4 regions of the Roseovarius sp. CH_XMU1461 genome follow, and region 1 is predicted to be linked to each of the others. Evidence: riboswitches for the same ligand, from Rfam matches in the RefSeq annotation. Region 1 holds a riboswitch; each other region holds the start of a gene.

The links. A riboswitch is a leader RNA that binds a small molecule or an ion and turns the genes downstream of it on or off. The one in region 1 is predicted to bind cobalamin.
Region 2: another riboswitch for cobalamin. It lies ahead of WA237_RS17140 (TonB-dependent receptor plug domain-containing protein); the one in region 1 lies ahead of WA237_RS14645 (DUF1636 family protein).
Region 3: another riboswitch for cobalamin. It lies ahead of WA237_RS17835 (ABC transporter substrate-binding protein); the one in region 1 lies ahead of WA237_RS14645 (DUF1636 family protein).
Region 4: another riboswitch for cobalamin. It lies ahead of WA237_RS15180 (hypothetical protein); the one in region 1 lies ahead of WA237_RS14645 (DUF1636 family protein).

What each region holds. Positions count from the first base shown of each region.
Region 1 covers NZ_JAYMDV010000005.1:77,032-82,946, reverse strand. Annotated here, with positions in the region: gene cobN (cobaltochelatase subunit CobN) at 1-1,866, opposite strand, end outside; gene cobW (cobalamin biosynthesis protein CobW) at 1,901-2,956, opposite strand; gene WA237_RS14645 (DUF1636 family protein) at 2,949-3,329, opposite strand; cobalamin riboswitch at 3,453-3,651, opposite strand; gene WA237_RS14640 (oxidoreductase) at 3,877-5,915, opposite strand, start outside.
Region 2 covers NZ_JAYMDV010000009.1:31,943-37,857, reverse strand. Annotated here, with positions in the region: gene WA237_RS17145 (M24 family metallopeptidase) at 1-1,141, shown strand, start outside; cobalamin riboswitch at 1,451-1,664, shown strand; gene WA237_RS17140 (TonB-dependent receptor plug domain-containing protein) at 1,790-3,292, shown strand; gene WA237_RS17135 (IS5 family transposase) at 3,356-4,315, shown strand; gene WA237_RS17130 (replication initiator protein A) at 4,336-4,836, shown strand; gene parA (ParA family partition ATPase) at 4,897-5,565, shown strand; gene WA237_RS17120 (hypothetical protein) at 5,513-5,812, shown strand; gene WA237_RS17115 (DNA-processing protein DprA) at 5,881-5,915, shown strand, end outside.
Region 3 covers NZ_JAYMDV010000010.1:72,977-78,891, forward strand. Annotated here, with positions in the region: gene WA237_RS17815 (extracellular solute-binding protein) at 1-678, opposite strand, end outside; partial or broken gene WA237_RS17820 (ATP-grasp domain-containing protein) at 855-1,028, shown strand; gene WA237_RS17825 (LacI family DNA-binding transcriptional regulator) at 1,167-2,141, shown strand; gene WA237_RS17830 (hypothetical protein) at 2,158-3,348, opposite strand; cobalamin riboswitch at 3,514-3,707, shown strand; gene WA237_RS17835 (ABC transporter substrate-binding protein) at 3,835-4,851, shown strand; gene WA237_RS17840 (FecCD family ABC transporter permease) at 4,848-5,900, shown strand; gene WA237_RS17845 (ABC transporter ATP-binding protein) at 5,897-5,915, shown strand, end outside.
Region 4 covers NZ_JAYMDV010000005.1:188,056-193,970, forward strand. Annotated here, with positions in the region: gene tkt (transketolase) at 1-361, opposite strand, end outside; gene WA237_RS15165 (hypothetical protein) at 610-1,164, shown strand; gene WA237_RS15170 (cell division protein ZapA) at 1,164-1,565, shown strand; gene WA237_RS15175 (ATP-dependent helicase) at 1,664-4,012, shown strand; cobalamin riboswitch at 4,082-4,284, shown strand; gene WA237_RS15180 (hypothetical protein) at 4,397-4,660, shown strand; gene WA237_RS15185 (TetR/AcrR family transcriptional regulator) at 4,685-5,332, opposite strand; gene WA237_RS15190 (trimethylamine methyltransferase family protein) at 5,425-5,915, opposite strand, start outside.

The DNA.
Region 1 (5,915 bases):
ATTGGAAAACTCGTCAAGCAGCGCCTCGAGCCGGACCATGCCGCCCGTTGTGCTGCTCTGCACCAGGGGCGGCGGCACATGGCCGAGGGTGATCGCGCCGATGCGCCGTTTGGCCTGCACCGCCTCGCCCGGATCATTGACGATGAACGGGTAGATCACCGGCAGCCCGGCGAGCAGCGCTTCGGGCCAGCAACTCTCTGACAGGGCCACGGATTTGCCCGGCAGCCATTCGAGCGTGCCATGGGCGCCGATGTGAATGAGCGCGTCGGCCTGATCCTGCAGCCAGAGGTAAAAGGCCACGTAGCCATGGCGCGGCACCCGTTCGAGATCGTGATATTCGTCGTCGCGCTGGGCGAATTGGCCGCGTTCGGGCTGTAGCGCGATCCAGGCATTGCCGCGCCGCACCACGCGCAGCGCCATGCCCTCGGGACCGGCGTCGGGATCGTCTTCGGGTGGCCCCCACGCGGCGGCGAGCGCCTCTTGCAGGGGCTGCGGCAGGCGGGCGAGCGCGGCTTTATAGGCCTCCATCGGCCAGTGCAGCTGGGCCTCGGCGAGATGCTCTGCCGCAAAGCCCGTGTCGACCGCATAGCCCGCGCCCTGCAGATCCTCGAGCATGGCCGAGGCCGAGGCCAGCGCGTCGAGCCCGACGGCATGGGCCATGTTCCAATCGCGCCCCGGATAGGTCGAGAGCACGAGGCCGACGCGGCGGGCGGCGGGGGCTGTCGTGCTCAGCCGGTGCCAGCGGGCCATGCGGGCGACGATGGCCTCGATCCGGTCGGGCACGGGCCGGTGCAGGGCGCGGGAAAATTCGAGATCGGGGTCGCGGGCTGCGGGTTCCTTGAAGGAGGCGACGCCTGCGAAAATCCGGCCATCGACCTCGGGCAGCACCACATGCATGGCGAGATCGGCGGGCGAGAGACCGCGTTCGGCCTCGGCCCAGGCGTCCTGGGTCGAGGTGGCGAGCGCCACCTGAAACACCGGCACGCCTGCGGCATCAAGGGGCGAGGCCCCCTCTGCCCCGCGCCCGGAAAAGGCCGTGGCGTTGACGATCATCGCGGGCGCGAGGGCGGCCACCTGATCACGGAGCCAGTCGCGGGTGCCGGGGGATTTGAGCGAGGGCGCAAAGAGGCCGAGCGGCGCAAAGCCTTGGGATTGCAGGGATTTGAACAGCGCCTCGATGGGCGCGAGATCGGCGGCGACGAGATAGGAGCGGTAGAAAACCACCAGCACACGGGGGGCGGTGCCGCCCTCCCCGGTCTCATCTGGCGCGCCGGTCCAGAGGTCGGGGGCGGCGGCGATCACGCCGTCGCGGGGCGTCCAGAGACCGGCCTCGGGGACAAGTTTCGCCCCTTTGACGGGGCCTGCGTAGAGACCGGCGGCAAGGGCCAGCTGGGCGAGCGCCGCTTGGGCCGCGACCGCGCCGCCTGCGTCGCAGAGATGCTGCAACCGGCGCAGCGTCGAGACCGGCAGGGTCGAGATCTCGTCGAGCCGGGGATCGGCGCGGCCATCGCCCGGCAGCACCGCCAGCGCGAGGCCTTTTTCCCGCGCCAGCGCCTCGATCCGTTGCAGCCCATAGGGCCAGTACGGCACGCCGCCGATGAGCCGGATCAGGATCGCCTTGGCCCCGTCGAGCGTCTGTTCGACATAGGTGTCGACCGAGAGCGGGTGTTTCAGCGCGGCGATATTGGCCAGCCGCAGATCGGGCAGCGACGAGCCTGCGTCGCGCGCCCGATGCCAGCCCGCCGCGAAAGCGCCGAGATCGGAATCCGAGAGGCTGAGCACCACCAGATCGGCCGGGCTTTGGCCCAGATCCGTCGGGGTTTCGGTCTCTTCCAACCCTTGGCTTTCGCGGAAAATGACATGCATTTCGGGGGCTTACCCTCTCGGGCCTTGATCGGACCTAGTCGGCCGCTGCGGTTTCAGGGATGAGCACGGCGCGGATGGCGGCGCTGTTGATGTCGTCATGTTCGGCGATGACCACGAGGCGGCCTTGACGGGCCTCGCCGGCCTCCCACATGCGGTCATATTGGTGCCGCACGCGGGCGCCCACGGCCTGCACCAGAAGGCGCATCGGCTTGCCTTTGACGGCGGCGTAGCCCTTGACGCGGAGGATGTTCTGGCTGCGGGCCAGATCCTCGATCCGGGCGGTGAGCGCCTCGGGGCTGTCCAGTTCCGGCAGGTCAATCACGACGCTTTCGAAATCATCATGATCGTGGTCATGGGGCGTGTCGTGATGCGAGGGGCGCGCGTCGAGATCATCCTCGGCGGCGGCCTCGAGACCGAGCAGCACGCGCGGGTCGACCACGCCTTCGGCGACTTCGATCACCGGCAGCGGACGGGGCGCTTCGGCGGCGATGATCTCACGCGCCTTGGCGACGCCGTCGGGACCGGCGAGATCGGGTTTTGTCAACAAGACGAGATCGGCGCAGGAGATCTGATCCTCGAAGACCTCGGAGAGCGGGGTTTCGTGATCGATGCTTTCATCGGCCAGACGCTGGGCATCCACGGCGGCCACATTGGGGGCAAAGCGACCGGCGGCCACGGCTTCGGCATCGGCCAGGGCGATGACGCCATCGACGGTGATCTTGGAGCGGATATCGGGCCAGTCGAACGCCTTGAGCAGCGGTTTCGGCAGCGCCAGACCGGAGGTTTCGATCAGGATATGTTCGGGCTGCGGATCGAGCGCGATCAGCGCCTCGATGGTCGGGATGAAATCATCCGCCACGGTGCAGCAGATGCAACCATTTGCCAGCTCGAGGATATTTTCGGCCGGGCAATCCGGGATCGCGCAGGATTTGAGGATGTCGCCATCGACGCCAACATCGCCGAATTCATTGACCACCACCGCGAGCCGCTTGCCACCCGGGTTCTTCATCAGATGCGAGATGAGCGTCGTCTTGCCGGAGCCGAGAAAGCCGGTGATCACGGTGACGGGGAGTTTGGTGAGATTAGACATTGTCGTCCTCCAGGGGCGGGATGCGGGCGATGCAGTTGCGTTTGAAATGCTCGGGGCGCGTGCGCCATGGGATCAGCCCATCGGCGCTGTCGTGATAGAGCGCGGCGCCCTCGGTCAGCGTGGCGAGATGTTCGGTTTCGTCAAGATTGCCGTAGACATAGGTCCAGCGGTTCGGACCGCCGCGCAGCGCGATGGAACAGCCGTTGTCGCAGTTTTGCAGGCATTCGACGGCGCGCAGGGTGACGCCTTCGGGCAGGTCCTGGGCCGAGAGCGCATCATGCAGCGCCTGACCGGGGCGAATGCCGTCCTCGGGGGCGTCGCTGCCCCGGCGGCATTTGACACAGACCAAGAGTTCGGTGGCGTGTTTCGTCATTGGCGCGCCCTCGGGGCACGGGCCAGTAGCCCCCGCCCACCAGATCGGCAAGACATTGAAATAGAACCCATATTCTTTCCTCCGCCGGGGCACCTCGCCCGGAGCTATGCGTGACAAGAGCGCCGGACAGCGCCCTGGATGGCAGGTCTCCTGGCTTGCGGGTCATCATGGGTCGCGCCTTCCCAGCCCGAGGGCCAGTGGCATGGTGCGAGACATTCGCCGCTTACAGTTGCGAGGGCAGCCGCGGAATTGGGTCAGACCCGCACCGCGTTCCCTTTTCAGCCCGGATTCGTCCCGGGCAACCATCAGGGGCGACAATGCTCAGGACGGGGGTGCAATGTCAATTGCGGGGGCGACATCCACGGGGCGGGAAACGGCATGTGAGAGGCGGAATGCGGCGGGGCCTGCGAAAAAGCGCGGAGCCCTGTTAACCAAGGGGGATCGGCGATTTTGCCCTGTCGGTGATACGTCGGTATTGCGACGGTAAAACGACGGTGGCGATTTCCGGGGGGACGCGCCCCCCGGAGAGAGGTTACCGGAGCGCGCGTTACTCGGCGGCGAGCTCGGTGATTTCGCGGCGGAAGGGCAGCGCGTCGCCGATGTCTTCGCCGTCCAGCTCGCGGGCATAGCGGTGGCCCGCGTAGGTCGCCCAGGCGATCGGACCGGGGGCCTCGGCATCGCCGAAGAGCCGCACCGATTTGATCCCGGCATCGGCCCAGTCGGCCTCGCGCGCCAAGAGATCGTGATAGAGCCCGTCGCGGCCCTGACGCGAGGCGACCATGACCACCGCATCGGCGTCATAGCGCGTGGTTCGGCCGGTGTAGACGCAATTGCTCATGACGTGATCGGCGGCAATCTCGGTCACGCCGCGATTGAGCACGATCTCGACCCCCATCTCGACGAGGCGGGCATGGATCACCGCCTGTTCGAGCGTGTTGTTGGTCCAGTCGCTGACATAGGCCGAGGGGGTGATCAGGGTCACATCGGCACCGCGCGAGGCCAGAAGCTCGGCCAGGACACCGCCCATGTAGTAATGGTCATCGTCAAAGAGCACGATCTTGCCCTCGGGGATGGTGCCGCCCATCAGGTCGTCCGGCGTGTAGACGCGCGCGCCCTCCGCAATGGGCATCGGCACCACATGCTGACGCGAGACACCGTCGCGACGCCAGGTGGCCCCGGTGGCGATGGCGATGTTTTCGAAACCGAACTCGAGCAGGCTCTCGGCGTCGAGCTCGCTGTCGCGGTAGATCTCGACATTGGGGCGCTGCGAGAGCTGATAGTCGCGGTAATCGACCACCCGCCCCCAGGCCGAGAGGCCGGGCAGCTTGCGTTCGCGGGTCACGCGGCCGCCGATTTCGGTGCCGGCCTCGGCGATGGCCACGTCATAGCCGCGCCGGCAGAGCGCCCAGGCGGCCTCGAGCCCGGCGGGACCGGAGCCCACGACGAGGACCGATTGGCTCGCGCCCTTGGGGTTCATCTTTTCGGGGTGCCAGCCCTTGCGCCATTCTTCCATGAAGGTCGGGTTCTGGGTGCAGCGGCTGATCGACATGGTCATGTCGCCGGTGATGCAGATGTTGCAGCCGATACATTCGCGAATGTCTTCGATGCGGCCTTCCTCGATCTTTTTCGGCAGGAAGGGATCGGCGATGGAGGGACGGGCGCAGCCGATCAGGTCGAGCGTGCCGGATTTGACCATTTTCGCCATGACATCGGGCGAGGTGAAGCGGCCGACGCCGACGATGGGCTTGTCGCTCAGCTCGTGGATGCCGCGCACCAGGGTTTCCTGGGCCGCCTCGTCCTTGAAGCGCGAGGGGCCGGAGCAATCCTCCCATGTGCCCTGCGCCAGATCCCACAGATCGGGCAGATCGCGGTTCATCTCGATGAAGTCGCGCAGCTCGGCGTTGGAAAAGCCCAGCTCGCCGATGGTTTCATCCAGGCTCACCCGCATTGTGAGGGCCATGGTGTCGCCGACGGCGTCGCGCATATCGGCCACCACCTCGCGGGCAAAGCGCGAACGGTTCTCGAGCGAGCCGCCATATTCGTCGCTGCGCTGGTTTGTGGCTCTTGAGAGGAAATGTTGAAAAATGCCAAATCCATGCGCCCCATAGAGGCATATCAGGTCGAATCCTGCCTCTTTTGAACGTTTCGCCGCATTGACGAACCAGCGCCGCAGATCGCGGATTTCGGATTTGGACATGGCGCGGGCCTGCACCGGGTCATTGGTGAAGGTGCGGATCGGCAGGGCCGAGGGGGCGAGCGGCACTTCCTTGGTGTAGAGGTTGGGGCCGTTGATGCCGGAATAGGCGAGCTGAATGCCCGCGAGCGCGCCATGGGTCTTCATCTTCTCGGACATGCGGCGCAGTTGCGGGATGTCCTTGTCCTCCCAGAGGCGGAGTTCGATGAAGGGGGTGATTTCCGAGGTGTGGTGCATTTCGCATTGCTCGGTGAAGATCACGCCCCAGCCGCCTTCGGCCTTGATGCCGCGCATTTCCGCCGCCGCCGAGGGATCGCGGTAGCCGCCGCCATTGCAATGGGGCACCTGATAAAAGCGGTTCTTGGCGGTGAGCGGGCCGATTTTTACCGGCT
Region 2 (5,915 bases), on a different contig from region 1:
TCCCAACGCGGAATTCGAAGCCAGAACCAAACGCGCCCAGGCGCTGATGGCCAAGGACGGGCTCGACGGCCTGCTGCTGATGACCGAACCCGAGGTGCGGTATTTCACCGGTTTCCAGACCCTCTTCTGGCAGAGCCCGACCCGGCCCTGGTTCGTCTTTGTCCCGGCCGAGGGCAAACCCGTGGCCGTGATCCCTGAAATCGGCGCCGAGCTTATGCGGCGGTCCTGGCTCGACGAGGTGCGGACCTGGTCGGCCCCCGTGCCCGAGGATGACGGCGTTAGCCTTCTGACAGAATTGTTGATGCCGCTCGCCCGAGCGAAGTCCCGTTTGGGGGTGCTCAAGGGCCATGAAACGCTGCTTCGGATGCCGTTGGGCGACTGGGAACGGCTGCTCGCCGCCCTGCCCGGGCTCGAGATCGCGGATGCCACCGGGCTTGTTCAGGGGCTCCGCATGGTCAAGACACCCGCCGAGATCGAAAAGCTCGCCCATATCTGCGCTATCGGCTCGGCCACCTTCGAGCAGGTTCCCGAAATGGTGAGCGAGGGGCTTCCCTTCGAAGAGCTGTTCCGCCGCTTCCGCCGCGAAGCGCTGGCGCAGGGCGCGGATGACGCCCCCTATGTGGTCGGCGCAGCGGATCAGGGAGGCTATGCCGATTGCATCTCGCCGCCTTCGCGCCGCCCGCTGAGCGCAGGCGATGTGCTGATGCTCGACACCGGCTGTGTCTGGGATGGCTACTACTGCGATTTCGACCGGAACTGGGCCATCGGCCACGCCGATGACAATGCCCGACGCGCCTATGACGTGCTGTGGCGTGCCACCGAGGCCGGGCTCGACGCCGCGCGGCCGGGCAATAGCTGTCATGACCTGTTTTCCGCCATGACCGCAGTCATTTCCGAATTGGACGACAGCGGTGGTGACATCGGCCGGCTAGGTCACGGGTTGGGCATGCAATTGACGGAACAGCCCTCGCATATGGCCGGCGTCGACACGTTGCTGCAGGAGAACATGGTGCTGACCTTGGAGCCCTCGCTCTCCTACGGGGATGGGTGGATGATGGTTCATGAGGAAAACATCGTCGTGACGCCCGAGGGCGGCCGCCTCCTGACCAAACGCGCCGCCCCCGAACTGCCGGTGATCTGATCTCGGCGGGGGGCGGGAAACTGGCCCCCGTTGGATTTGGGCAGCAGCCTGAATAATGGCTCCCCGGCCATCAGGCCAAGCTTTTATTATTGAGAATAATGATGGCTCAGGCTTAGCAGCCCCAGGAGGGGCTTGTGATGAGACAGCCCTGTCGCTCAAGACCTCCGTCCGATCGGCGCATTTCATTCTAAGCACGCATGTCGACTGCTTATCGGCGATGCCTCTGTTTAGCATCTGCCACAGGCCCAGCTCGGGCCCTCCAAAGGTGCAACCGCTTGATTCCGTCTTCCCTAGGTTGATGATCTGCGATATAGCATTTCGCACTTCGGTCTGGATCATCGTGATCTGGATAATAGGGAATACGGTGCGGCAAGATCTGTGATCTGCCAAGGCCGTAACTGCCCCCGCAACTGTAAGCGGTAAGCGAAGTCGGAAATTGTCACTGCTGTGAACACCACAGTGGGAAGACCCGACCGAGCCTCGACCCGCGAGTCAGGAGACCTGCCGAAGGGATCACCCAGTCCGGGCGCGGGGCGCGTCATGGCCTACGGACCTTCCGTCGTGGTGGCATTTGCACCGCTGACGGTTTGTTTTCTTCCGTCAGTTAATTCAACGACTGCCGCGATTGTCGCGGTTGGAGGATTAATTATGACACGCTATTCCATAGCGCCCTTAACGGCGAGCATTGCTGTTTTCGCAGCTCCGGCCTTTGCACAGGAGCTTACCTTTAATCTTGAGCCGATCATCGTTCAAGTTTCCTCTCTGTTGCCTGTCGAACAGACCCATACCGGCGCAAATATCGAGATATTGGAAGGGGCTGAGGCGGGGCAGAACGACACCCGCGTGATCGACCGGCTCGCACGCCTTCCCGGTGTGAACCTGATCAGTAATGGTGGCTTGGGGGCGCTGAGTACGATCCAGGTGCGCGGGTTGCCTGCGCGTTATGTCGGGGTGCACATCAATGGTATTGATGTGTCCGACCCATCGGGCACACAAAATCAGTTTAACTTTGGCGGGTTCACCGCTTCTGGGGTCGAACGTATTGAACTGCTCAAAGGGTCGCAGTCGGCTATTTTCGGATCGGAGGCGATTGCCGGTGTCGTCAATATCACGACCTTTGAGCCTTCCGAGCTCGGCTTTTCAGGCCGCGCGCAAGCGGAGGCCGGCAGTTTCGATACCTACAGTGGATCGTTGAGCCTCGGACATAGAACCGAGCGCGGCTTTGTCGCCCTCAGCTATGGGCGTATGGAATCGGAGGGAATCTCAGCGCAGTCCTTCAATACGGAAAATGACGGGTTCGAACAATCCACGCTTCACCTCACCGGGGAATATGTCGTTACCGATGCCGTCACGGTGGGCGGCGCTTTGCTCTATCGCGATGGTCGGAGCGAGTTTGATCGCTCCGCCTTCGCGCTGGATTCGTCTGGAACGTTGTCCTCGAAAGAACGCGGTGCGCGCCTTTTTACCGAGCTCAATACGGGGGCGATCACGCATACGCTCAGCTATGCCTATTTCGATATCGACCGCAAAGATCCCGGTGGCGCGACCCCGCGGTTCAAAGGCGAACGCTGGTCGCTTTCCTATTTGGGCAGCGCCCAACTGACCGCGTCGGCATCGCTCAATCTTGGTCTCGACCACACGCAGGAAGAGGTCAATTCCGGCACGGTCCGTGGCTCTGAAGACAATACCAGCATCATGGCTGAGCTGTTGATCAGCCCGTCAGATCAGGTCGATCTGTCAGCCTCGTTGCGTCACGATGAAAACTCGAGCTTTGGTGGTCAGGTTACGGGGCGCCTGACGGCTGTTTACCGCCCGCAGGACGATCTTGCGGTACGTGCTTCGGTCGGTACGGGGTATCGCGCGCCCTCCTTGTACGAAAGATTCAGCGCCTTCGGCGACCCATCTTTGCAGCCCGAGCATAGCTTGAGCTATGAGCTCGGCGTCGAAAAGACATTCGTTGGGCGCGGCTCGATAAAGGCAACCCTGTTCTATACCGATGTCGAAGACCTGATTGATTATGACCCGGCCGCTGTCGCCTGTGGCAGCGGCTTTGGTTGTTACAATCAGGTGCCTGGCACAACCACCTCTAAGGGGATCGAGCTGTCGGGTCTGTACTCGATGTCAGAACGGTTTTCGCTCTATATGGCCTGAGCGTGTTGCACAAATCGTTTCCGATGCGTAGCTGGTCCTTTGATTTGACTGCGGGATGCTGGGATGCCTTTCAAATTCAACGCGTCGCGGCGGGATAAGTTTGCGAAGGCAAAGTACCGTGTGACGAACTGGGCCGAATACAACGAGGCGCTCCGCCAGCGTGGTGACGTGACGGTCTGGTTCAGCGAAGACGCGGTGTCTCGGTGGTGCGCAGTGCGCTCCGGCAAGCGCGGTGGTCAACAACGATATTCTGATCTGTCGATTGAGACCTGCTTGACCTTGCGCGCCGTGTTCGGCTTACCGCTTCGCCAAACGCAGGGCTTTGTCCGCAGTCTGCTGCGGCTCATGCAGACGGACCTCCCCGTGCCGGATTTTTCGACGCTTTGCCGGCGTGCGCCATCGCTTCAGATCGCGCCCGACACCCGGACAGCCAGTGGTCCGATCGCGCTGGTTGTGGACAGCACAGGGCTGCGTGTCCACGGTGGCCGCGAGTGGATGCGTGAGAAGCACGGGCTGCCGAAGGCCCGCAAGATATGGCGCAAGCTGCATATCGGCTACGATCTGGAGAGCGGCGAGCTTGTGGCGTCCTGCCTGACACCCCAGCAGGTCGGGGACACCGGCGCTCTGCCCGACCTTCTTGCCGAGGTGTCCGGTCCGGTGCGCCGTTTCATCGGTGACGGGGCTTATGATGGTGTACCAACCGCCGCGACCATCCGGCACGCGTTTGGCCCGGATGTCGAGCTGATTATTCCGCCGCCGAAGAACGCCGTTCCCGGAGATTGCCAGGCACGTAACGCCCATATCGGCATGATAACCGAAACTGGCCGAATGGCATGGCAGAAGGCCACCGGTTATGGTCAGAGATCGCGCGGCGAGGCCCAGATCGGGCGATACAAACAGGTCATCGGACTGGAACTGCGCAGCCGCAACATGGAGACCCAGACAACCGAAGCCCGCATCGCTGTCAACGCCCTCAACCGCATGACCCGTCTCGGTCGTGCGGCCTATGAGCGTGTCGCATAACGAACCGGGGAAAGGGGCAAATGCGGCCCAACCGCTATTCGTGCAACGCGGTCACGCTGAACAAAGAATATTTTTTCCTTCGCAAGCCCCTCGAACGGCGGCTCTACGAGCTGGCGCGAAAGCATTGCGGGTCACAGCCAAAATGGAAGTGCGGCATCGAGCTCTTGCGCGACAAGTGTGGTTCCGGTTCGACCACGAAAGAATTCCGACGACTGCTTGGCAAGATTATCGAGGACGATGCCGCGCACGACCACATGCCCGATTACGTGATGAGCATCGAGGGGGACAATGTCGTCTTCCGTCCCAAGGCGGCTGAGTCGGTCGTCGCCCTGCCCTTCCAAGCTTTGCGGTTCAAAAAGCTCGACACGCACGATGAGGCACGGCGTCTCGCGCCTGGCTGGGATGTCTATGTGCTCGAAAGCGAGTGGCGGTCGTGGGTCTACGACAAGGCCATCGACGTGAAGGACGCGGACAAGCATTTCTTGGCGTTCTGCAAGAAACGTGGTGCGTACAAGCGCTAGGTACGCACAAATGTGGGTTTGTGCCTTTACGCATTCCCACGAATGTGGTGAGATTGATTCATGATAATTTCTTTCCTGAACCAAAAAGGCGGCGTCGGCAAAACCACCCTCTCGGTGAACGTGGCGGGCTGCTTGGCACGCCAGAGACATCGGGTGTTGCTGATAGACGCGGACAAGCAAGGCTCGGCTACGACATGGGCGAGCCTGCGCGAAGATGCGCCCTTCCAGGTCGTGAGCATGGCGCGCGCGAACATGGCACGGGACGCGCTCAAGCTGGCCCAAGATTACGACCACACAATCATCGACGGGCCACCCCATGCCGAAGAGATAGCCCGGTCCTGTATCGTGGCCTCGGACTTCGTCGGGCTGCCGATTGAGCCTTCGGGTCTTTCGACTTGGGCATCCGACCTGACGGTGCGCCAAGTGAAGGAAGCGCAAGAATTCAAACCAACCCTTAAATGTGGGTTTGTGGTTTCCCGCAAAATAGGGAAAACCGTGATTGGTCGGGATATCCGCAACATGGCCGCAGAGGCGGGCTTGCCGATTTTGGAAAGCGAAATCGAGCAACGGGTCGCCTTCGCGGAAGGCATGACCATGGGGCAAACGATTTTCGAGTGGGCAGGCGATAGCAATGCCGCCCGTGAGATTGAACACCTAACGAAAGAGATTGAGCGGTATGTCGAAGAAGACATTTTCAGCGGCTCCGAAGCCAAAGCAGCCCACGGATGACCAAATCCTCGCATTCGAGCGAGGCGGGGCAGGGCATGACACGACACGGACATCGAAGCCGGTGGCGAAATCTGCGGCAACGGATGAACCGACAAAGCGCCTGAGCCTCGACCTACCGGCCAGCCTGCACACGCGCTTCAAGACCGCTTGTAGTGCGACCGACCGAAAGATGGTCGGTGAACTGCAAGCATACATCGAGGCGCGAACGAAGGAACTTGAAGACGAGGCGGGAATAACTCGCAAATGAACAAATGTGGGTTTGTGTGAAAAATTGCACTAAACCATATTTGTGATGTAAAAACAAAGGGGAGGGCGGTGACACAAAAAGGCATCGCTAGGACGGAAATGCA
Region 3 (5,915 bases), on a different contig from region 1:
CGCGTCGTTGTTGACGAGGATCTCGGTGCCGTCCGAGCCGGTGTAGCCATTGTCATTGGTGGCGAAGGGCAGGTTGTGACGGCTGTGGAAATTCTCGGTGAAGATCCAGGGCAGGTGCGATTGCGACAGCGCGACATAGCCCGCGTCCTTGAGCGCCGGGGCGGTCACGGTCTGGAACTCTTCCCAGGTCTTGGGGGCCTCGACACCGGCCTTTTCCAGCGCGTCGACGTTGAAATACATGACCGGCGAGGAAGAGTTGAACGGCATGCCGATCATCTTGCCATCGGCGTCGGCGTAGAAGTAGCGCACGCCCGAGATGTAGTCTTCGATGTTGAAGGCGACGCCATTGTCGGTGAGCAGATCCTGCACCGGGACGGTCGCGCCCTGGGCGCCGATCACGGTGGCGGCGCCGGCGTCGAAGACCTGCAGCACGTTGGGCTGTTCGCCGGCGCGGAAGGCGGCGATGCCGGCGGTCAGGGCCTCTTCATAGGTGCCTTTGAAGACGGGGGTGATCTTGTACTCGTCCTGCGAGGCGTTGAAGTCCTCGGCGATCTGGTTGACGGTTTCCCCCAGCGCGCCGCCCATGGCGTGCCACCAGCTGATTTCCACCTCGGCGGCGGCGGTGTTGGCGATCAGGGCAAAGGCCGTGGAGGCCGCGCCGATATACAGGTTTTTCATCTCTATGCTCCGGTTCGTTGAGCGCCCCAACGGGCCAAGGGGCAAAAGCCCCACGAAAATTTCGATGCGCCGGGCAGCCCGGACACAGGATGTGCAGCGAGTGTGCACACGTGTTCACATACGGGCGTTTCATGACAGGGAGATGAAGGATTTAGGAATTTCCCACCAAAGAGTTTGCGCAATCACTGGCGCGGCTGAATAAGGGCTACGCGCCAGCGTATGTCATGGACATCTGCCGAACAGTGGACGGGTTGCGCCTTCTTGAGACGAACTGCATCAACGCGGCCGGATTCTACGCGGCCGATCTGCTCAAGCTCGCCACGGCGATCGACGGCATGTCGGTGACCTGACGCCACGAGGGTACAGGCCGACGTCCGGCCTTGGTCAGCACAGGTTTGTGTTTTGCTTTCTTGACAAAATCCCCGGGGACAGCGGACTGATTGGCTATGACGGGTGAAAAGAAGAGTTTGGGCCAGAGGCCACGGCGGGTGACCGCCCAGACGGTGGCCGAGCAGGCCGGTGTGTCGCGTTCGGCGGTGTCGCGGGCCTTTACCAAAGGGGCCTATCTCGACGCGGAAAAGCGGCGCAGAATCCTCTCTGTTGCGGCGGAAATCGGCTATCAGCCCAATGCGCTGGCGGCGGGGCTCAAGGGCGGAAATTCGCATCTGGTGGCGATTTTCGCGGGCGATCTGCGCAACCCCTATGACACAGCTTTTGTGAGCCAGCTTGTCGGGTCGCTCAACGCGATCCAGAAATGGCCGCTGCTGATTGATGGCAATGGCGCACGGGCGGCGCAGGCGCTCGAAGAGGTGCTGCGCTATCCGCTCGATGCGCTGATCCTGCGCGGCGGCAGCCTGTCGGGCGAGATCGTCGAGCAATGCGCGCGCTATGGGATTCCGATGATTTCCTCGGGCCGACCGCTGAGCGCGCCCGGGGTCGATACGGTCTGTTGCCGCAATGATCAGGGCGCGCGGATGGGCGCCGAGCTTCTCATCTCAGGCGGGCGGCGGCGCATCGGGTTTCTGGGCGGGCCGTCCGAGCTCTATTCCTCTTGCGAGCGGCGGGCCGGGGTGATGGCGGCGCTGGAGGCGGCGGGTCTTCGGCCGGTGGCCGAGGCCGTGGGAGATTACACGGTGGATGGCGGCCATGCGGCGGCGCGGGCGCTGTTGCAGGGGGCGGGCGAGATTGACGCGCTCATCTGTGGCAATGACGCGATGGCCATCGGGGCGCTGTCGGCGGCGCGGGAGATCGGGCGGGCGGTGCCCGGCGATCTGGCGGTGATCGGGTTCGACGATATCGACATGGCGCGCTGGACCTGTTTCGACCTCACAACCGTGCGCAACCCGATCGACGCGGCGGTGCGCGAGATCCTGCGCCTTCTGGAGGCGCGGCTCGGCGATCCGGGCAAGGCGGATGAGACGGTGTTTGTCGATCCGGTGGTGAAGCCGCGCGGCACCCATTGAGGCGCGGGCCCAAGGCTCAGCTTCGGCGCAGGCAGGCGGGCAGGAAGTCAATCACCGGGCCGACAGGTTGATAGGGGGCGAAGCGCGCGACATAGGCGGTGCCGCCGACATCGGTGACGCGCATGACGATGTCGCGGGCAGTGGCGACCTTGTTGAGGAACCAGACCGAGGACCAATCGTGATTGGCGTTCTGCATCCGCGGATTGAGCAGGGTCGCGAATTTATAGAGCCCCCCTGCCCCGCCGAGATCGACGAGATGATCGCGGTAGCCTGCCGCCCGTTCCCAGACTAAGCGGTGCACATCCTTGTCGTCGATGCGCATTTCGACCAGCGACAGCGCCACCTTGGTGGTGCTGGTGTCGTTGCGGAAGGAAATGTCGGGATTGTGCAGCACGGCGCGGAGCTGACCCTTGTCGCAGAAGAAATTGATCGCGAGATTGGCGCGCGGTTCGACGGATGTCGCGCGGATGATGATGCTGTTGTTCGATTTTTTGGTGATCGGATCGGTGGCGGAATTGAAGATCCAGCTCTTGTTGCTCGGGCGCGGGGTCGGGGTGGGTTTTTTCTTGTCAGATCCGGTCGGGGCCGTCGCGGTCAGGGTGAAGGCGATGCTGTGTTTGGCGGGCAGGTAGTGGGCCGCGATCAGCGCCTGTTCGAGGTCGGCATCATTGCGGAAGACCGGCGCCTGGCCGTCATCGAAATCGAGCTTCAACAGATGGGTGCGCGCGGCGATGGCCTGAGCCTCTTTGGGGGTCCAGAGCGTCAGGCTCCGTTTGTTGAGAATGATCAAACGGTAGTCATCGCCGCGCAGGGGCGCGATGAAGTTGATCATGTAGAAGGTCTGACGCTTGCCGGTGGTCTTGTCCTTTTTGCCTTGGCTCTCGATCACGGCGGCGAGCACGCCGGGGGCCTTGGGCGAGGTCTCGAAGCGCAGCGGCGAGATCTCGACGGATTTGCCGGTGCGGATCTCATAGCCTCGGCCGGCGCGGCGCAGGCTTGAGAGGGTGAAATAGGGTTCGAAATCGTCCAGATCGAAGACGGAGTCGGCGCTGCGTGTCACCTGCGGGTAGCGCCAGCTTGTCGGCAGGTCGGGGCGGGCCTCTTGCAGCGACAGTCGCTCATAGGAGAACCCGCCGGGAAAGCAGCCCGGAAGCCAGAGGATGAGGAGAAGGAAAACAGTCCAGGGAAACCGGGAAAAGAACGTCATGGGGCCCTCCTGCGGGAAGGTGCGAAATAAGATTAGCCTATCATGATTCGGTATTTCCCCAAAATTCCATGCGGCTTGGCGCGCAGGCGCACAGCTGGGCCGGTGGCGGCCCGGCGCGAAAATCGGGCCCCTGCGGTCATCGCGGTTGACGGGGGGGCAAAAATCGGGTGTCACTGCGGCGTCGGTTTTCGATGGAAACTAATAGGGAATCCGCGGCGTCCAGCAGGGCGTCAACCGGAACTGCCCCCGCAACTGTAGGCGGCGAGCTGCATCTTCAGAACCACTGGGCCGAGGTCTGGGAAGGGAAGATGACGCCATGAGCCGTGAGTCAGGAGACCTGCCGACGCATAACCTGAAACCGGGCGGGGTGGCCCGGGGCGGGGGTTTGGCGTGGTCTCGAGGCCCGGTGCGCGGCACCAGGCAGGGACCACCGGCAGATGCCCTTTCCTGCTCCTCCTGTGTCCGGCAAGACCGAGGAGTCTAGCTATGAAGAACTACCTGATTGCGCCCGGGGTGCTGGCGCTTGGGATGGGCAGCGCGGTGATGGCCGAGGCCGAAACCCGCTATCCGCTTACCATCGAGAATTGCGGGCACGAGCTGCGCTTTGATGCGGCGCCGGCGCGCACGGTCACGGTGGGGCAATCGACCACCGAGATCCTCTATCTGCTCGGGCTGGGCGAGACGGTGCAGGGCACTTCGGTCTGGTTCAACCCGGTGCTGCCGGAGTTCGAAAGCCTGAACGCCGGGATCGAGCGGCTGGCCGACAATGACCCGAGTTTCGAGAGCATCGTCAACAAGCGGCCCGAGCTGGTGACCGTCATGTATGAATGGCATATCGGTCAGGAAGGCATCGTCGGCACGCGCGAGATGTTCCATGAGGTTGGCGTGCCGACCTATGTGATGCCCACCGATTGCGAGAGCAAGGACAACCTTGTCGGCGGCGATGGCACGCGGTCCGAGCTGTTCGCGACAGAGCAGCTCTATAAGGGGATCGCGCAGTTGGCGGAGATCTATGACGTCGGGGCGCGCGGGGCCGAGCTGGTGGCCGAGCTGCAGGCGGCGGAGGCCGAGGCGGTGGCCAAGGCGGAGGCGCTCGACCTGCCCGAGGGGGTGTCGGGGCTGTTTTGGTTCTCGTCGGCGGATCTCGACATCGATCCCTATGTGGCGGGGCGGAAGGGCGTGCCGGCCTATATGATGGACAAGCTCGGGGTCGAGAATGTGGTGACCTCGGATGAGGAATGGCCGACCGTCGGCTGGGAGACGCTGGCCAAGGCCGATCCGACCTTTATCGTGATCGCCGAGATGGACCGCCGCCGGTTTCCCGCCGATGACGTGGAGAAGAAGCGTGAGTTTCTGACCACCGACCCGGTGGCGCGCGAGATGACGGCGGTGAAGGAAGGCCGGATCATCACCATCGACGCCCATGCGATGAGCCCGACGGTGCGGGCCATTCATGTGCTGGGCACGATTGCCGAGGCGCTGGCGGGTTACGATCTGCAATGAGCCAGGCCGTCGCCATGCCCCGGCATCGGTCGGCCCTGCATTGGGCGGTGCTTGCGCTGCCCGTGCTGCTGATCGCGCTGATGCTCGGCACGGCGCTGGGCGAGACGCGCATTCCGTTTGACGTGGTGCTCAAGGTGCTGGCCAACAAGCTCTTTGGGGCGGGCTATGCGGTGGACCGGATCGACACGGGGATCGTGTGGAATTACCGGCTGGCGCGGGCCTTGGTGGCGGCGTGCTGTGGCGCGGGGCTGGCGCTGGCGGGGGTGGTGCTGCAGGCGCTGCTGCGCAATGCGCTGGCCGATCCCTACCTTCTGGGCATTTCGGCGGGGGCCTCGACCGGCGCTGTGGCGGTGACGGTGGTGGGCCTTGGCGGCGGGGCGATTTCAATGTCGGCGGGGGCCTTTACCGGGGCGCTCTTGGCGTTTGGATTTGTCGCGGCGCTGGCGCATCTGGCGGGCGGCGGCACCGGGCTTCGCGCCGCTGGGGTGATCGTGCTGGCGGGCATTGCGGGCTCGCAGCTTTTCAATGCGATCACCGCCTTTCTCATCGCGAAATCGGCCAATGCGGAACAGGCGCGGGGCATCATGTTCTGGCTCTTGGGAAACCTCAGCGGGGTGCGCTGGATCGATGTGACGAGCGTGGTGCCGGCCACGGTCATTGGCGTGGCGGTTTGTCTCGCGCATGTGCGCACGCTCGATGCGTTCACCTTTGGCGCGGACAGCGCCGCGTCGCTTGGCATTTCGGTGCGGCGGGCGCAGGTGGTTCTCATTGGGGTGGCGGCGCTGGTGACGGCGGTGATCGTGTCGATCGTCGGCTCGATCGGCTTTGTCGGGCTGGTGATCCCGCATGCGATGCGGATGCTCGTTGGCACGCGGCACGGGCAGCTTGTCCCGGCCTCGGCGCTGGCGGGGGCGGTGTTTCTCATTGCGGCGGATGTGATTTCGCGGGTGATCATCCCCGGGCAGGTTCTGCCCATCGGGGTGGTGACGGCGCTGGTCGGCGCGCCGGTCTTTGCGCTCATCCTGATCGGGCGGAGGGGGGCGGCATGACGCTGGCGTGTGACA
Region 4 (5,915 bases), 110 kb from region 1:
TCTCGATCGCGTCATGCAGGAAGTTTTCCGGATGGCCCGCGGTCAACGCACCCCATTGGCGGAAATTGCGGATCTGGTCAATCTCCATGCCCTTGTAGCCGGTCAGATGCAGCAGCGAATAGAGCAGCATCGAGCCGTGGCCTGCCGACAGGATGAACCGGTCGCGGTCGGGCCAGTTGGGGGCGGAGGCGTCAAATTTCAGGTGCTTCTCAAAGAGCACGGTGGCCACATCGGCCATGCCCATCGGCATGCCGGAATGTCCGGAGTTGGCTGCGTGCACCGCGTCGAGCGTGAGCGCGCGGATGGCAGTGGCTTTTTTCCAGTGATCGGGATTGGCAGTGCGCAGGGCGGCGATATCCACGGGGCAGCATCCTTTGGCAGGTCAGGGTCAGATAGGCGGTGCATAGCAGCAAGGGGCAAAAGATCAAGCGGATCAGCCCTTAGAAGAGGCGGTAGGACGCCACGGCTTTGCATCCTACGCGCATTTTTGGCAGGGTTTCTGTAGAGTTGGGGAACAAACAGGCCTTGTCGGCGATTCGCGGTAAGGTGAGGCTAGAACCGGCGTCGACAACAGCCGGGCAGACAACAGAGCGAGGGCACGAGGAGATCATGAGTGATATCGACGCGCTGCAAGGGCGGATCATGGCCGCGCTTGACCGGATCGGTCAGGGGCTGGATGGGCTGGAGCAACAGGGTGGCACGGCCGGGGGCGATGACGAGCTTGCCCAGCTGAAACAGGCTCTGGAAGACGAAAAGCTGGTGACGGCCCAGCTGGAGGAGCGCAACAAGACCCTGAGCCAGCGGCTCAAGGAACTTGAAGCCGCCGACAGCGCGGCCAGTTCCGAGCGCAAGGCGGGCGAGGCGGCCCGCAAGGACGCGCTGCGCAAGCTCGACGCCGAGTTGCAGTCGCTGCGCCTCGCCAATCAGCAGCTGCGCGACAACAACGCGGCCCTGCGCGAGGCCAACCAGACCGGTGTGATAGAGCCGCATCTGATCAACAAATCCATGATGGCAGAGCTCAACGGGCTGCGCGCCGCGCGGGCGGCGGATGAGGCCGAGATGAAGACCATCCTGACCGAGCTCGAAGGGGCGCTGGGGGCCGGGGCGGTCGCCGCGGTGACAGACGACGCGTCCAATGGGGACGCCCGGACGGAGGAAGCCTGATGCCCGAAGTGCAGATCGAAATCGGTGGCCGCAACTTCGAAGTCTCCTGTCAGGAGGGCGAAGAGCATTACCTGCAAGCTGCCGCCAAGATGCTCGACGAAGAGGCCTCGGTTCTCGCGGCCCAGATCGGACGTATCCCAGAGGCACGCATGCTGCTCATGGCGGGGTTGATGCTGGCCGACAAGACCGCCGGCATGCAGGACAAGCTGCGCGAGATGGAAGACAAGCTCGCCGAGGCGCAATCCGAGGCGGCGCGGCTGCGCGATGCCCCGGCGCCCGAGGCCCAGCGCATCGAGGTGCCGGTCCTGCCCGAAGGCGTCACCGATGCGATGGCCGAGATGGCCGCGCGCGCCGAGGCGATGGCAGACAAGCTCGAGGCAAAGACGCAAAAGGCCGGTTGAGACCCCGCCGTGGGCCCTGCTGTGCGGGGCGCTGCGCAGGGTGAACAATCGCGGAACATCTCTTTAACTCGGGGCCGGGCTCGGCTATCTTTGCTGCCATGAGTGATTTCAGCGAATCCGACGCCTTTGACGGCGCATCCCTCTCGGCGCGCGCCATGGCGGCGCGTCCGCGTCCCTATCTCGATGGGTTGAACCCCGAACAGCGCGAAGCGGTGGAGCGGCTCGATGGGCCGGTCCTGATGCTCGCCGGGGCGGGCACCGGCAAGACCAAGGCGCTCACCAGCCGGATCGCCCATCTGCTGAGCACCGGCAGCGCCCGGCCCGATGAAATCCTCGCCGTGACCTTTACCAACAAGGCGGCGCGCGAGATGAAACATCGCGTGGCCGCCCATCTCGGCGAGGCGGTTGAGGGGATGCGCTGGCTCGGCACGTTCCATTCGATCTGCGTCAAGCTGCTGCGCCGTCATGCCGAACTGGTCGGCCTGAAATCGAATTTCACCATTCTCGACACCGACGATCAGCTGCGCTTGCTCAAGCAGTTGGTGCAGGCGGCGGGGATCGACGACAAACGCTGGCCCGCGCGTCAATTGGCCGGGGTCATCGACCAATGGAAAAACCGCGCCTGGACGCCCGACCGGGTGCCGGCCAGCGAGGCCAGCGCCTATGACGGCAAGGGTGTGGCGCTCTATACGCTCTACCAGACCCGTCTGCGCGAATTGAACGCCGTCGATTTCGGCGATCTGCTGTTGCATATGGTGGTGATCTTCCAGAGCCATCAGGACATTCTCGACCGCTATCAACGCTGGTTCCGATACATCCTCGTGGACGAGTATCAAGACACCAACGTGGCGCAATATTTGTGGCTGCGGCTCTTGGCGTCGGGGCATCGCAACATCTGCTGCGTGGGCGATGACGATCAGTCGATCTATGGCTGGCGCGGGGCAGAGGTGGGCAATATCCTGCGGTTTGAAAAGGATTTTCCCGGCGCGCATGTGGTGCGGCTCGAACAGAATTACCGCTCGACCGCGCATATTCTTGCGGCGGCGAGCGGCGTCATTGCGGGCAACAAGGGGCGGCTTGGCAAGGAGCTCTGGACCGAGGCCGAGGGTGGCGAGAAGGTGCGGCTCATCGGCCATTGGGATGGCGAGGAAGAGGCGCGCTGGATCGGCGAAGAGATCGAATCCATGCAGCGCGGCACGCGCGGGATGCGGCCCATCGGCCTCGACGATATGGCGATCCTCGTGCGGGCCAGCCACCAGATGCGGGCCTTTGAGGATCGGTTCCTGACCATCGGCATGCCCTATCGGGTGATCGGCGGGCCGCGCTTTTACGAACGTCTCGAGATCCGCGATGCGATGGCCTATTTCCGGCTGGTGGTGTCGCCGAGCGATGATCTGGCCTTTGAGCGGGTGGTCAATACGCCCAAGCGCGGGCTGGGTGACAAGGCGCAGCAGAAAATCCAGATGACGGCGCGGGAAAACGGCGTGCCGCTTCTTGAGGGCGCGCGCCTTCTGCTTGAGCAAAAGGGCCTTGGCGGCAAGGGCGGGGCAGAGCTTGGCCGGTTTGTCGAGAACATCACGCGCTGGGGGCGCATGGTGGGGGATGAGGCGATCAGCCATATCGAGCTGGCCGAGATGATCCTCGACGAGAGCGGCTATACCGAGATGTGGCAAAACGACAAGACGCCCGAAGCGCCGGGGCGGCTCGAGAACCTCAAGGAATTGGTCAAGGCCTTGGAACAGTTCGAAAATCTGCAAGGGTTTCTCGAGCATGTCAGCCTGATCATGGACAATGAACAAGAAGAGGCAGGCGAGAAGGTCAGCATCATGACGCTGCACGCGGCCAAGGGGCTCGAGTTTCCGGCGGTGTTCCTGCCGGGCTGGGAGGATGGGCTGTTTCCGTCGCAAAGATCGATGGATGAAAGCGGCCTCAAGGGCGTCGAGGAAGAGCGGCGGCTGGCCTATGTGGGGATCACCCGGGCCGAGGAAATCTGTACGATCTCCTTTGCCGGGAACCGCCGCGTCTTTGGCCAATGGCAAAGCCAATTGCCGTCGCGGTTCATCGACGAACTGCCCGAAGAGCATGTCGAGGTTCTGACGCCTCCGGGCCTTTATGGCGGCGGTTATGGCGCGGCTGGGATGGGGGTCACGGGCGATATCGAGAGCCGCGTGGCGGCGGCCGATGGCTATAATTCACCGGGCTGGAGACGGCTGCAGGCGCGGGCGAGCGAACGCCCGATCAGCCAGCCGCGCGAGAGCAAATCGAGCGTCATCGACATGCAGGCGAACAGCTCGCACACCGTGGGCGAGCGCGTGTTTCACCAGAAATTCGGCTATGGCACGATTTCCGGGATCGAAGGCGACAAGCTCGAGATTGCCTTTGAAAAGGCCGGGGTGAAAAAGGTCGTGGCGCGGTTTGTCACCGGGGCCGAGGATATTCCCTTCTAAGCGTTCAATTTTGCCGCAAATGTCGCAGGCTTGGGTCGCATCGGTGCTTTTCCGATGGGCGGATCCGCGCTAGGCTAAAGCTCTCAGGGTGCCGTCCTCGCAAGGGGCCGGAGAATTGGGAAGCCGGTGCAAGTCCGGCGCTGCCCCCGCAACGGTAAGGAGGGGTGGTTGGGCGATATGCCACTGGGCCGCGAGGCCTGGGAAGGTAGCCCGATCACAGGCCAGATGGCCGTCCACCAAGCCCGGAAACCAGCCATGAGACAACGTCAGAACCGCGGGGGGCGGCATCGGCGCAAGGCCTTGGCGCTAAGCCCTTGTCTTTGCTCGGTTTCCCTCTGCCCCATCCGGCCCGGGGTGTGGCCGGGGAGTATCGAAGACATGAGCATGACACGCATTTTGAGCGGGTTGGAGATGTGCAACGCACGCGGCGATGAGGCGCAGGCGGTGGCACGGCTTGGATTTCTGGAATGGGCCTTTACCGAACCGGGGCAGGTTACTGCAGAGACGGTTAAGGATGCGTTACGTCACCCGGCGACCAAAGCGCCGGGGAGTGCGGCGGCGCGGGCCTTTGTCGATTATCTGCGGCAGGCGGTGACCCCGCTGAGCGCCGGGCGGGCGCGGCGCGGACGGGCGCGGGCACTGCACTGAACAGGTGCGACATGCCGGGGGCGTTCAGCCCTCGGCGAGATGTTCGGCGGTGTAGTCGAAGAGCGATTTGACCTCTTCGGGCAGGGCTTTTTTCCCAGTGAACCCATAGAGATATCCCGCGATCCTATGCTGGCGCACGGCGAGCGGTTCGTTGAGGTCGAGCGCGTAATATCCGATCTGTTGATAGTAGAGAATTCGGGCGCGGATGTCGGCCTCTTCGTCCTCGTAGCCGTGGCGGAGGAACATGGCGCAGATGGCCTCTTGGCGGGTGCGGTCGTTGCGGGCCACCATGTCATGCACGCGGGCGTCGCGGCGCGACCATTCGCGGATGGCAAAATCGACGCGGTGGTTGAAAAACCGGTCGTCGAGAAAGCAGCGGAAATAGAGCGCCACCGCCTCGGTGATGGTCTGGGCGGGCAGGGTCGTGTGCCGGATAAGATGCGCGGTATTCGTTTCTTCCCAATGGGTTAGAAGCGCCTCGAGCAGATCTGTCCGATCCTTGAAATACCAGTAGAAGGACGAGCGCGACACGCCGAGCCGGTTGGACAGGGTGAGGATCTTGACCTCGCTGACCCCGTCTTCGATCAGGATGGCGCGGGCCGCTTCGAGCCAGTCGTCGCGGGTGGCTTTGACATGCGTTGGCTGGCTCGTCTCGGCGCTGTCGTCGGGCATGATTGTCCTGTCAAATGGAGGGTCGGTAACCTGTCGGTATTGCGTCGGTAACACGACAGTGGCGATTTCGGAAGCTGATGCGGGGCGCAGGGTCAGCTTTCGGGCGGTGCGCCCCCGGCCTCCGAAAGCCGCGCGACGCGCTCGCGGAAGGCGGCGAGCCGGTCGGCCGGTCCGACATCTTCGGGGGCGTCATGGACGATCTCCTGCCATTTCGCGGTGGCGCGGGTCGAGGCGTCGAGGCTGCCGCGTTCGGACCATGTGCCGAAATTCGACCAATCGCCGATCATCGGCGCGTAGAACTCGGTCTGATAGCGTTCCATCGTGTGGCTGGCGCCAAAGAAATGCCCGCCCGGCCCGACCTCTTCGAGCGCCGCGAGACCGATGTCGTCGGTGCTCGCCTCGGCCCCGGCGCAGAGCTCGGCCACCATCTGAAGCACTTCGATATCGGTGATGAGCTTTTCATAGCTCACCGTCAGCCCGCCTTCGAGCCAGCCGGCGGAATGGATGATGACCGTGGCCCCGGCGAGGAAACAGCCCCAATTGCCGAACTGCGTCTCATTGGCGGCCTGGGCATCGTTGATAT